DNA from 4 places in the Streptomyces sp. NPDC092952 genome. Region 1 is predicted to be linked to each of the others. Evidence: riboswitches for the same ligand, from Rfam matches in the RefSeq annotation. Region 1 holds a riboswitch; each other region holds the start of a gene.
What was found. Region 1 has a riboswitch for cobalamin ahead of ACIQGQ_RS24835 (prenyltransferase/squalene oxidase repeat-containing protein). Riboswitches for the same ligand answer to the same signal wherever they lie in the genome.
Positions count from the first base shown of each region.

Region 2: linked by a shared signal. The riboswitch ahead of ACIQGQ_RS29620 (ribonucleoside-diphosphate reductase subunit alpha) and the one ahead of ACIQGQ_RS24835 (prenyltransferase/squalene oxidase repeat-containing protein) in region 1 are both predicted to bind cobalamin.
Region 3: linked by a shared signal. The riboswitch ahead of ACIQGQ_RS27660 (FecCD family ABC transporter permease) and the one ahead of ACIQGQ_RS24835 (prenyltransferase/squalene oxidase repeat-containing protein) in region 1 are both predicted to bind cobalamin.
Region 4: linked by a shared signal. The riboswitch ahead of ACIQGQ_RS16390 (cobalamin biosynthesis protein) and the one ahead of ACIQGQ_RS24835 (prenyltransferase/squalene oxidase repeat-containing protein) in region 1 are both predicted to bind cobalamin.

Region 1 covers NZ_JBIVPT010000011.1:110,944-113,786, reverse strand. Annotated here, with positions in the region: gene ACIQGQ_RS24845 (helix-turn-helix domain-containing protein) at 1-9, opposite strand, end outside; gene ACIQGQ_RS24840 (hypothetical protein) at 120-1,532, opposite strand; cobalamin riboswitch at 1,654-1,728, opposite strand; cobalamin riboswitch at 1,826-1,963, shown strand; gene ACIQGQ_RS24835 (prenyltransferase/squalene oxidase repeat-containing protein) at 2,081-2,843, shown strand, end outside.
Region 2 covers NZ_JBIVPT010000016.1:155,161-158,003, reverse strand. Annotated here, with positions in the region: gene ACIQGQ_RS29620 (ribonucleoside-diphosphate reductase subunit alpha) at 1-976, opposite strand, end outside; cobalamin riboswitch at 1,118-1,262, opposite strand; gene mctP (monocarboxylate uptake permease MctP) at 1,426-2,843, opposite strand, start outside.
Region 3 covers NZ_JBIVPT010000014.1:77,641-80,483, forward strand. Annotated here, with positions in the region: gene ACIQGQ_RS27655 (ABC transporter ATP-binding protein) at 1-10, opposite strand, end outside; gene ACIQGQ_RS27660 (FecCD family ABC transporter permease) at 10-1,119, opposite strand; cobalamin riboswitch at 1,219-1,365, opposite strand; gene ACIQGQ_RS27665 (ankyrin repeat domain-containing protein) at 1,571-2,275, shown strand; gene ACIQGQ_RS27670 (GntR family transcriptional regulator) at 2,283-2,843, opposite strand, start outside.
Region 4 covers NZ_JBIVPT010000005.1:528,321-531,163, forward strand. Annotated here, with positions in the region: gene ACIQGQ_RS16385 (cobyric acid synthase) at 1-740, opposite strand, end outside; gene ACIQGQ_RS16390 (cobalamin biosynthesis protein) at 737-1,723, opposite strand; cobalamin riboswitch at 1,862-1,993, opposite strand; gene ACIQGQ_RS16395 (hypothetical protein) at 2,142-2,372, opposite strand; gene ACIQGQ_RS16400 (anion permease) at 2,405-2,843, opposite strand, start outside.

The sequences.
Region 1 (2,843 bases):
CCGCCACATCCCCGCACTTGTGCCATTACGGGATGATCGGGTCATACGGGCGAGTCTATCCGGGCTTCCACCCCCACCGGTCGGGCGGGGGCGAAGGCCCGGACGGACCCGACCCGGGATCAGGAGCCCAGACGCAGGGCGATCGTGTCGCCGACCGCGACGGCGCTCTCGCGCGCCGCCGTGGTGAACGCGGCGCCGTCGACACTCGCCTTCCAGACGGTGGAGCCGCTGTTGGTCCTGCCGTTGAGGGCGGTGATCGGGCCGGTGCCGGTGGCCGGGGTGACGCCGGTGACGCAGCCGGACGGGGCCGCCGCGCCGGCCGCCGCGTCCAGTACCGCGCCGAGTGTGGTCGTGGCGCCGGTCGCGGTGAGCGTGACGGAGCACACCTTCAGCGAGCCGGTGCCGTCGTCCACGGTCAGCGCGAACCTGCTCGCGGTGCCGGAGGACAGCGACGCCTGGCCGACCCACCGGGGCGCGCCGGCGGTCGCCGGAGTGGGCGGTGCGGAGGTGAAGCCGCCGCCGGCCACCGCCCGCAGTCCGTCGATGGAGGCGTACGCCTGCGGGGCGGTGTCGGTGGGCAGGTACCGGAAGCCGCCGCCCGGGTTGAACTGCTGGCCGATCAGGAAGTCGACCGGGGTCCTGCCCTTGGAGGTGAGGAAGTCGCCGGTCTGGGCGTTGATGCCGCAGGCGTTGAGGCCGGAGACGGCCCAGCCGTTGGAGTCGGTGTTGACCCCGTACATGGCGTCGAAGGCGCCGGTGTTGACGACGAGCTTGTTCTTCAGGAACGTCCTGGCCTCGACGATGTCGGGGTCGGTGGCGGGGGCGCCGGAGACGCACAGCGCCGCCATGGCCGCCCCGGTCATGTCGACGTCGCCCTCGGCGGCCAGCTGGGCGGGGTCGCCCTCCGCCTTGCCGAAGTTCCAGCCGCCGTCGTCGTGCTGGTTGGCGCGGATCCGGGTGATCATCGCGTCGCGCAGGGACTGGGGTACGCGTATCCGGTCGGCGGTGGTCCGGGCGCCGTTCAGGGCGAGGGCGGCGAAGACGGTGCCGTTGAAGTTGGCGGACGGCCCGAAGTAGCCGGGCTCGGCGGTCTGCCAGTAGGAGTAGATGTCGGCGACGAGGTTGCGGGAGGCGGAGACCCGGGCGGGATCGATCCCCGCGGCGTACGCGTTCAGCGCGGCGCGCTCGTAGTCGGTGACGACCGGGGAGGCCGAGGGCCAGGAACCGGTGGAGAGCAGGTTCCGGTAGACCGTTCTCGCGTTCTTCGTCGCGTCGCCGCCGGGGATGACGTCCACCGCGGCCGTACCGGCGGCGGCGAACGCGCTGAACGCCCACTCGTTGGAGAGCCCCGACCCGGCGTACGAACCATCCGCCCCCTGGAGGGACTTGAGGTATCCGACACCGTTGGCGGTGGAGGTGGCGATCTGTGCCGGCGTCGAGGTCGCCGCCGCCGGCAGGGCGGTCAGGGCGAAGGCGCCGAGGGCGGCCGCCGCGGTGAACGCGGCGCGGCGGACGGTACTGGTACGGGGCATGGCGTGCTCCAGAGGTGAGGGACGCCGGCCCCGCTCGCCGGTCCCCGCGAGGGGTGCGTACGACGGGGCGTGGCCGCCGTCCGGAACGCGTGGACCGACTTCCAACTAGCCAGTGCCGTATGGGCATTCGGGCTCGGGAAGGCAGTCGCCGCCCCACACCGCTGCGCGTCAGCCCCGGAGTCGCACCGGGTTCCCCCACTCGGCAGGGCCGGACAGTACCGGACGTCCGACCGGCTTGGCCACTGTGCGCAGCGGCGTGAACCCGCATCGTACGGAGCGGTCTTGACGGTCCCCACGAACGCATGCTCCAATCCGGCTGATACGCAAAGCTGTTCCAGGGGAAGCCGGTCGAAGTCCGGCGCTGACCCGCAACCGTAGGCCCGATCCCGGTCGGGCGAGCCGGAGTGCCTGGAGCGTGTTCCACAGCAACGGACGCCGTCGCGGACTACGGCGTGGTGCGACCTGCTCCGCCCTGCGGCTCACCGCCGGGACGGGGCCGCTGCCACGTTCCCCGCCACCCGCTTCGGCCACACAGCGAAGGGGCCGTGATGGGAACCGTGGAGTGCGAGGACACTCACATACGGCGTGCACGACACGTGCGGAGACGGCCGGGCGCCCCGGCCGCCGTGCTGTCCGCGCTGGTCGTCCTGGTCGCGTCCTGCCTCGCGTACCTCCTCACCGGCCTGCCCGCCGCCGCGGCCCCGGTCGGGGACTGCACCGCGACCAGGGGGGCCGTCCTCGCCGTCGACTTCACGCCCTTCGGCGGCAAGGTCGAGCGCGGCTGCGACACCACCCCCACCACCGGCTACGAGCTCTTCCGCGACGCCGGCTTCACCACCACCGGGACCCAGCACGACGGCCCCGGCTTCATCTGCCGTATCGGCCTCGGCACCGGTACGCAGTACCCGACCCCGGACAAGGAGGACTGCGTCCTGACCCCGCAGGCGACCGCCTACTGGTCGTACTGGGTCGCCTCGCCCGGCCAGGACGACTGGACCTACAGCCAGTACGGGGCGATGGACCGCAAGCTCAAGGACGGTGACGTCGACGCCTGGGTGTACGGCGGCACCGACATCGGCGGCACCACTGGCCGGCCCACCTTCAGCCCCGACGACGTCCGCGCCCAGGGCGGCACCTCCCCGAACCCGGGCGGCGGACCCACCGGAGCCCCCGGCCGGGTCGACGTGGCGGGCGCCGCTTCCTGGCTCCAGGACCTGCTGAGCGACGGCGAACGCATCGTCGACGAGGGCACCGGCACCCCGAACTACCTGCTCACCACGGAGACCGCGTACGCCCTGGCCGCCGCCCGCG
Region 2 (2,843 bases), on a different contig from region 1:
CCAGGAACTCCTCGATGTCCGCGTGCCAGGTCTCCAGGTAGACGGCGGCGGCGCCCTTGCGGCGGCCCCCCTGGTTGACGGCGGCGACCGAGGCGTCCAGCGTCTTGAGGAACGGCACGATGCCGTTGGAGTGCCCGTTGGTGCCGCGGATCAGCGAACCGCGCGAGCGGATGCGGGAGTACGAGAGGCCGATGCCGCCCGCGTGCTTCGAGAGCCGGGCCACCTGGTGGTAGCGGTCGTAGATCGAGTCCAGCTCGTCCAGCGGCGAGTCCAGCAGATAGCAGGAGGACATCTGCGGGTGCCGGGTACCGGAGTTGAACAGGGTGGGGGAGGAGGGCAGGTAGTCGAGCCGGCTCATCAGCCCGTACAGCGCCGCCACCTCGTCCAGGGCGCGCTGCGACTCGTCCTCGGCGAGCCCGGACGCCACCCGGAGCATGAAGTGCTGCGGGGTCTCGACGACCTGGCGGGTGTGCGGGTGGCGCAGCAGGTAGCGGCTGTGCAGGGTACGCAGCCCGAAGTAGCCGAAGCGGTCGTCCGCGCCGTCGGCGAGCGACTGCCCCACCAGCGCGTCCAGCGCCTCCGCGTGCCGGGCGACGAAGGCGGCGGTGCGGTCCGCGATCAGGCCCTCGCGGTGCCCCACGGCGACCGAGGCGGAGAAGGAGACCGCGCCCTGGCCCGCCGCCTCGTCCGCGATGGCGAGGGTCAGCAGCCGGGCGGCCAGCCGGGAGTACGCGGGGTCCTCGGAGATCAGGCCCGCGGCCGCCTCGGTGGCCAGCGAACGCAGCTCCGCCTCGTCCGCCCGCGCGCTGCGGCCGCGCAGGGCGGCGGCGGCGACCCGGCCGGGGTCGGTGTCGGGCAGATCGGCGGTGAGGGCGGTCAGGGTCCGCAGCAGCGCCGCTCCGGGACCGTCCTGTGCGGCTGCCTCGGACTCGACGGACGCGGCGACTGAAGCCGGATCGGCTGGCGCGATGGTCACGTGTTGCTCTCCCACGCTCGGCTCGGGGCCGGCGGGGGCACGGGGGAAGCCCGCGAAGGACGCACCCGGGCCGGGGCAGCACTCCGCGCGGCGTCCACCGGCCCAACCGCGAGGCCCGGACGTCTGGGCATCCGGTTCGGTCGAGCCGGATGCGCTGTCGGCAGGTCGTCGGACTGGCTCGGAGTGCGCAAAAGCGCACCGGATACACCGTTGCGGGACAGTTCCGGATTCGCACCGGATTCCCCTGCGACGACAGCGAGGACGAGCATACATGTGGGGGCCGCCCGATGAGGCAGCCCCCACATGTTGTGTCGTACGACGCAGGATCGGATCGCTCCCGGAACGGCGGACGGCCCGCCCCCACCCCTCGGGAAGGGGCGGGAGCGGGCCGTGGAAGCCCGGGAACGGGCCCTGCCGGAGGTGTTCCCGGGGCGCCGGGAAGCGGCCCGTCAGTGGCCGCCCGGAGCCCCCGCGGTGGCCGGCGGGAGCTTCGCCCGCACGCCCGGGTCGCCCGCGTCGGCCGTGTAGTCGGCCGGCGAGGTCTCGTCCGTACCGGCGGGCGCCTTCATGGCGTTCAGGACGAAGGTCAGCACCACCGTCACGACCACGTTCAGCACGAACGCGGTGAGGCCGATGTAGCCGATCTCGCCGATGCCGGGGATCTCCGCCGACGAACCGCCGAAGTGCTTCTGGGTCGGCGAGGCGACCCCGTACGCGGCGACCGTCCCGTACACCATGCCGACCGCCCAGCCCGCGAGCAGCGCCCAGCGGTGGAACCAGCGGGTGAACAGCCCGCCGACCAGGGCCGGCATCGTCTGGAGGATCCAGATCCCGCCGAGCAGCTGGAAGTTGATCGCGACGGTCTTGTCCATGGTGAGGACGAAGGCCAGCGCGCCGACCTTGACCAGCAGCGACACCAGCTTGGAGACCTTGGTCTCCTGCTCCGGGGTGGCGTCGGGTTTCAGGAAGTCCTTGTAGATGTTGCGGGTGAAGAGGTTCGCCGCGGCGATCGACATGATCGCGGCGGGCACCAGCGCGCCGATGCCGATCGCGGCGAAGGCCACCCCCGCGAACCAGTCCGGGAACATGTTCTCGAACAGCTGCGGGATGGCCAGCTGCCCGTTGTCCACCTTGATCCCGGCGGCGATCGCCATGAAGCCGAGCAGCGCCAGCAGGCCCAGCATCAGCGAGTACAGCGGCAGGATCGTGGTGTTGCGCCGGATCACGTTGCGGCTGCGGCTGGAGAGCGTCGCCGTGATGGAGTGCGGATACATGAACAGTGCCAGCGCCGAGCCCAGCGCCAGGGTCGCGTACCCCCACTGACCCGCCTCGCCCGGGGCGAGCGCGCCGCGCGGTTTGCCGGTGGCCGGATTGGTCTCGGAGAACGCCTCGCCGGCCTTGGCGAAGATGTCGTGGAAGCCGCCCAGCTTGATCGGGATGTAGATGATCGCCACGGCGATGACCAGGTAGATCAGCCCGTCCTTGACGAACGCGATCAGCGCGGGCGCGCGCAGCCCGGACGAGTAGGTGTACGCGGCGAGCACCGCGAACGCGAGCAGGAGCGGCAGGTCCTTGACGAACCAGTGCGTGTTCTCGCCGCCGCCGACGCCCATCACGTCCAGCACCGCCTGGATGCCGACGAGTTGGAGCGCGATGTACGGCATGGTGGCGAGGATGCCGGTGACGGCGACCGCCAGCGACAGCCCCTTCGAGCCGAACCGCCCGCGGACGAAGTCCGAGGTGGTGACATAGCCGTGCTTGTGCGAGACCGACCACAGCCGGGGCAGGAAGGTGAAGATCAGCGGGTACACCAGGATCGTGTACGGAACGGCGAAGAAGCCCGCCGCGCCCGCCGCGTAGATGGCCG
Region 3 (2,843 bases), on a different contig from region 1:
CGATCCGCATCAGGCGCCTCCGAAGGTGTAGGTGCGGCGGCGCATCAGCAGCACGAAGCACGGCACGCCGATGGCCGCGGTCAGTACGCCCACCGGCAGTTCGGCGGGGGCGAGGACCACCCGCGAGAGGATGTCCACCCAGATCATCAGGACGGCGCCGACCAGCGGGGCGACGGCGAGCAGCCGCCGGTGGTCGGCGCCGACGAGCATCCGTACGCCGTGCGGCACCATCAGTCCGACGAAGCCGATCGCGCCGCTCACCGCGACCACCGCCCCGGTGACGGCCGCGCAGACCACGAAGAGTTCCTTGCGCAGCCGTCCGGCGTCGACGCCTAGGGCGGCCGCCGTCTCGTCGCCCATGGCGAGGGCGTTCAGCCGGCGGGCGGACCAGGCGAGGTGGGCGATGCCGCAGAGCACGGCTCCGGCGGCGATCGGCACCGAGGCCCAGTTGGCGCCGCCGAGGCTGCCGAGCATCCACATCATCGCGGAGCGGGCGGCCTCGCCGTGTTCGGCCGCGAAGACCATGAAGGTGGTGACGGCGGAGAAGCCGTAGTACATCGCGGTCCCGGTGAGGACGAGCCGCAGCGGGGTGAGGCCGCGTGCGGTGCGGGCGATGGCGTACACCAGCATCATGGCGAGGAGCGCGGCAAGGAACGACGCGGTGGACAGCGCCCAGATGCCCAGGGCGCCGAAGGCACCGAAGATGAGTACGGCGTTGGCGCCGACGGCCGCGCCCGAGGAGATGCCGAGGACGAACGGGTCGGCGAGCGCGTTGCGGACCATGGCCTGCACGGCGATGCCGATGGCGGAGAGCCCGGCGCCGACGACCGCGGCCAGTACGGCGCGCGGGAAGCGCAGCTCCCAGACGATGGTGTACGCCGCGACCTCGTCGGGCGATATTCGGCCGCCGGTCAGCCCGGCCCACAGATGGCTCAGCACCTCGCCCCAGGAGAGCCCGGACGCCCCGATGCCCGCCCCGCAGACCAGCGAGAACAGCAGCGCCACGACAAGAACGGGAACGAGGAGCGCGGGTGACATCCGGCGTGGCGGGGCGGGGCCGGAGGCGGCAGGGGCCGCGCGGGACGGCACGGCGGGGCGACGGTCGAGGGGGATGGCCACGGGCGGTTCGCTTTCGCCTCGGGCCGTGCATCTACGTCATCAACGGAGCGGCCCGGACGCCGCGCGCCCGATGCAGCACCCATCGCAGTCCACGGCGAATTGACAGGAGCCTTCACCGCCACGGGTAATCGGGCTCACGGGGCCCTTTCGGGCACCGTCTACCGTTGCGGGTCAGCGCCGGACTTCGACCGGACTTCCCCCGTGGGGCAGATGCAGCTTAACGCGAACGGTTTGGCGTGTTTCCACCCCGTCCGGGTCCGGGCCGCGCCGCCCCTGTTCCTCCGGTTCGACCGGCGGAGCCGTGGGCGCATCCCCCGGACGGCCGACACGGAGGTCGTCCCGACGGCCGCGCATCACCGACCGGTCCGGCTACCGCCGGGGCCGAGGGCGCGCCGAGCATGGGGGTGCGGGCCCGTACCGTCCGGGCGCCGTCCACGGATTGCGAGGAACCATGCCTTCGACACGACGCACCGCCCTCCTGACCGCCCTGCTCCTCGGACCGGCCCTGCTCGTGACGGCCTGCGCCGGGCCGTCCGGGGACGGCGGCACCGGGCCGACGCCCGGGGCCGCGGACCGGGCCCTGCTCGACGCGGCGCGTTCCGGCGACGCCGACGCGGTGCGCGACGCGATCAGGCGGGGTGCCCGGCTGGAGGTCCGGGACGGGGAGCGCCGCACCCCGCTGCTGCTGGCCTCCACCAACGACCACGTCCGGGCCGCCGAGGTACTGGTCCGCGCCGGTGCCGATCCGGACGCCCTGGACCAGCAGCACGACACCCCGTGGCTGGTGACGGGGGTGACGGGCAGCGCCGCGATGGCCCGTACCCTGGCGGCGGCCGACCCCGACTACACCGTCGTCAACCGGTACGGGGGCACCTCCCTGATCCCGGCGGGGGAGCACGGCCATGTCGACTACGTACGGGAGGTCACCACCAACCCGGACATCGACGTCGACATCGACCACGTCAACGACCTCGGCTGGACGGCCCTGCTGGAGGCCGTCCTCCTCGGCGACGGCGGCAGGGACCATCAGGAGACCGTGCGGCTGCTGCTGGCCGGGGGCGCCGATCCGGGGATCGCCGACAGGTCCGGCACCACCGCGCTCCAGCACGCCCGGCAGCGCGGGTTCGACGAGATCGCCCGGCTGCTGGGCGGCTGACCGGACCTCAGGAGCGGCCGCGGCGGGCGGCGGCCGCCCGGCGGCCCGAGATCAGGTGCCGGCCGGCCAGCTCCACCACGCTCTCGGCGTCCCGGTCGGCGATCGCCGCGTAGAGGTCCTCGTGCTCCCGCGCGACGCCCTCCAGGTCGTCGTGCTGCCCCAGCAGCCAGCGCATCCTGCTGCGCAGGGTGGCCTGGAGCTCGTTCAGCAGCTCGTTGTCGGCCAGGGCCGTGACCGTCTCGTGGAAGTCGGCGGCGGCCCGGCGGGCCGCCACGGCGTCGCCCCTGGCCGCCGCGCCCAGCTCGGCGTCCAGGTCCGCGCGGAGCTTTTCGAGCCCCGCGCGGGTACGCCGCTGGGCGGCCAGCCGGAAGGTCAGGGCCTCCAGCGCCGCGCGCACCTCGTCGAGGTCGTCCACGTCCGCCGGGGTGAATTCCCGTACGACGGCCCAGGTCCGGGGCCTGGGGGTGACCAGGCCCTCGGTGACCAGCGCCTTCAGGGCCTCGCGGACGGGCAGTCTGCTCACCCCGAGCTCCGCGGCGAGCTCGCGCTCGACGAGTTTGCTGCCCGG
Region 4 (2,843 bases), on a different contig from region 1:
ACGGCCCCGCGCAGCGAGACCCGCAGCCCGTCCTCCTCGTCGATGCCGAGCCCGTGGGCGAAGGGCAGCACCCCGTACGTCGGCCGCCCGGTCAGCCCGCGCAGCATGTCCAGACCGGGCTCCAGCAGCGACACGTCACCGCGGAACTTGTTCACCAGGTAGCCCGCGACCAGCGCCTGGTCCTCGGGGGCCAGCAGCGCCGTCGTACCGAAGAACGACGCGAAGACGCCGCCCCGGTCGATGTCGCCGACCACCACCACCGGGAAGTCCGCCGCCCGCGCGATGCCCATGTTCACGATGTCGGTGCGCCGCAGGTTGATCTCGGCCGGGCTGCCCGCCCCCTCGCAGATCACCGCGTCGTACGTGGCCCGCAGTTGCTCCAGGCAGTCGGTGACCGTGCCGAACAGGGCCTCCTGGCGGCCGCCGTGGTAGCCGCGCGCGCTCATCTCGCCGACCGGCTTCCCCATCAGGACGACCTGGCTGGAGCGGTCGCCGCCGGGCTTCAGCAGGACCGGGTTCATCAGCGCGGTCGGCTCGACGCGGGCGGCCTGGGCCTGCATGGCCTGGGCGCGCCCGATCTCGGCGCCCTCGCGGGTGACGAACGAGTTCAACGACATGTTCTGCGCCTTGAAGGGCGCGACCTTCACGCCCCGGCGCACCAGCCAGCGGCAGATGCCCGCGGTGACGACGCTCTTGCCCGCGTCCGAGGTGGTTCCGGCGACCAGCAGTCCGCCGCTCATGCGCTCCTCCGTCCGGTACCGGTCCGCCGAGCGGCGATCCGTCGTGCGGCGAGGCCGGCGCCGAGCCGCCCCGCCACGCACACGCCGAGGGCCAGCGCGCCGACCCGCCGCGACAGCCGCACCGCGCGTTCGATGTCCGCGCCCTCCACGGCCCGGCCGCGCTCCCCGTTGAGCACCGGGCGGTGCTCGACCCGGCCGCCGTACGCGAGGGTCCCGCCCAGCCGTACGCCGAGCGCCCCGGCGAACGCGGCCTCCACCGGGCCCGCGTTCGGGCTGGGGTGCTTGGCGGCGTCGGCCCGCCAGGCGTGCAGCGCGTCCCGGGGGCGTCCCCCGGCGGCCACCGCGAGCAGGGCGGTGAGCCGGGCGCCGGGCCAGCCCGCGAGGTCGTCGAGGCGGGCCGAGGCCCAGCCGTAGCGGCGCAGCCGCGGCGACCTGTGGCCGACCATGGCGTCGAGGGTGTTGACGGCCCGGAACCCGGCCAGCCCGGGGACCCCGCCCACCGCTCCCCACACCAGGGCGCCGACCACGGCGTCCGAGGTGTTCTCCGCCACGGACTCCACCACGGCGCGGGCGATCCGCGGCCCGTCCAGGGACTGCGGGTCGCGCCCGCACAGATGCGGCAGCCGCTCCCGGGCCAGGGCGATGTCACCGGCCTCCAGCGCGCCGCCGATGGCCCGCGCCTCCCGGCCCAGGGAGGTGCCGCCGACGACGGACCAGGTGGTGGCGGCGGTCAGCGCCACGGAGGCGGCGGGGCTGCGGCGTACCGCGCGGGCGGCCAGCGCACCGCCGCCCACGGCGGCTCCGGCGCAGATCAGGGTGTGCAGCGCGCCCCAGCCGCGGTGGTCGTGCCACAGGCGGCGCTCGACGCCCGCCGCGGCCCGCCCGAAGGCGGCGACCGGGTGGCCCCTGCGGGGGTCACCGAGCAGCAGGTCGCCGAGGAGACCGGCGGTGGCGCCGTACGCGAAGATGCGGTCGGCTCGCACGGCTCAGCCGGCCGTCGCGCCGCGGCGGACTCTCGTACGGAAGGCATCGGGGCCTGGGACGGCGGGCGCACGGCGGCCGGGCATGGCGATATGTCCTCACTCAGGGTCCGCGCCCTGGTTCGACGTGACCGGCGACGAGAGTCTCCTGGCTCCCGGATCCGCGGGGCCCCCGGCCTTCCAGCCCGCTCGCGCGCGCCGTGACGTCCGGTGTGGGGGACCGCTCCCCGGTGACAGTGGCGGGACCGCGCCGGATTCGCACCGGCTTCCTCTGCTGTCGCCGTAATTGGCTCCGGCAGTCCACCATGCCCCGCGAAGGCCCGTCAACCTGCCGTTGACCTGCGGCGGGGCAGTGTGCTGAGACGCACATCGGGCCGGACACCCGGGGGTGTCCGGCCCGATGCGGGGCGCGCGGGGCGGGTCAGGCGACGATCAGGAAGATGCCGTACCCGACGGCCGCCGCGCAGAGCGCGAAGCAGGCGTACGCGCCGGCGCGGGCCAGCAGCGGCGAGCCGCCGGAGCCGCCCTGCGCCGCCGGTTCGGCCTGCTTGGAGAGGCCGACGATGCCCAGGGTGAAGAGGCCCACCAGCGCGACGGTGACCACGAGGGAGACACCGAAGACGGAGCCGAGGGCTGCCCAGTCGATTTTCATGCTGATTCCTTAGACGGTCGGTGCGGGACCGGTCAGACGGCGGCGGGCTGCGCCGGGTCCTGAGGGGCCTTGGGCGTGACCGGGACGGCGGTCACGACGACCGCGGCCGGGGCGGCGGCCTGGGCCGCGGTGGTGGGCGGCGGGCTGACGGCGGCGATGGCCGTGGTGACGACACCGGCGGGCTCGGCGGGGACCGGGGCCGGGGCCTCGGCGCCCGCCGGGGCGACGTCGTCGTGGCCGACCGGCTTGCGGCGGGAGAGCAGCCAGATCGAGCCGGAGCCCAGGATCAGCAGGGCCGCGACGACGACGACGCCCCAGGTGCCCTGCTTGGTGAGCAGCTCCGCGCCCGCGCCGACCAGACCGGCGGCCGGCAGGGTCAGGCCCCAGGCGACGAACATCCGGGTGGCGGTGGACCAGCGGACCACACCGCCCTGGCGGCCGAGGCCCGCGCCCATCACGGCGCCGGAGCAC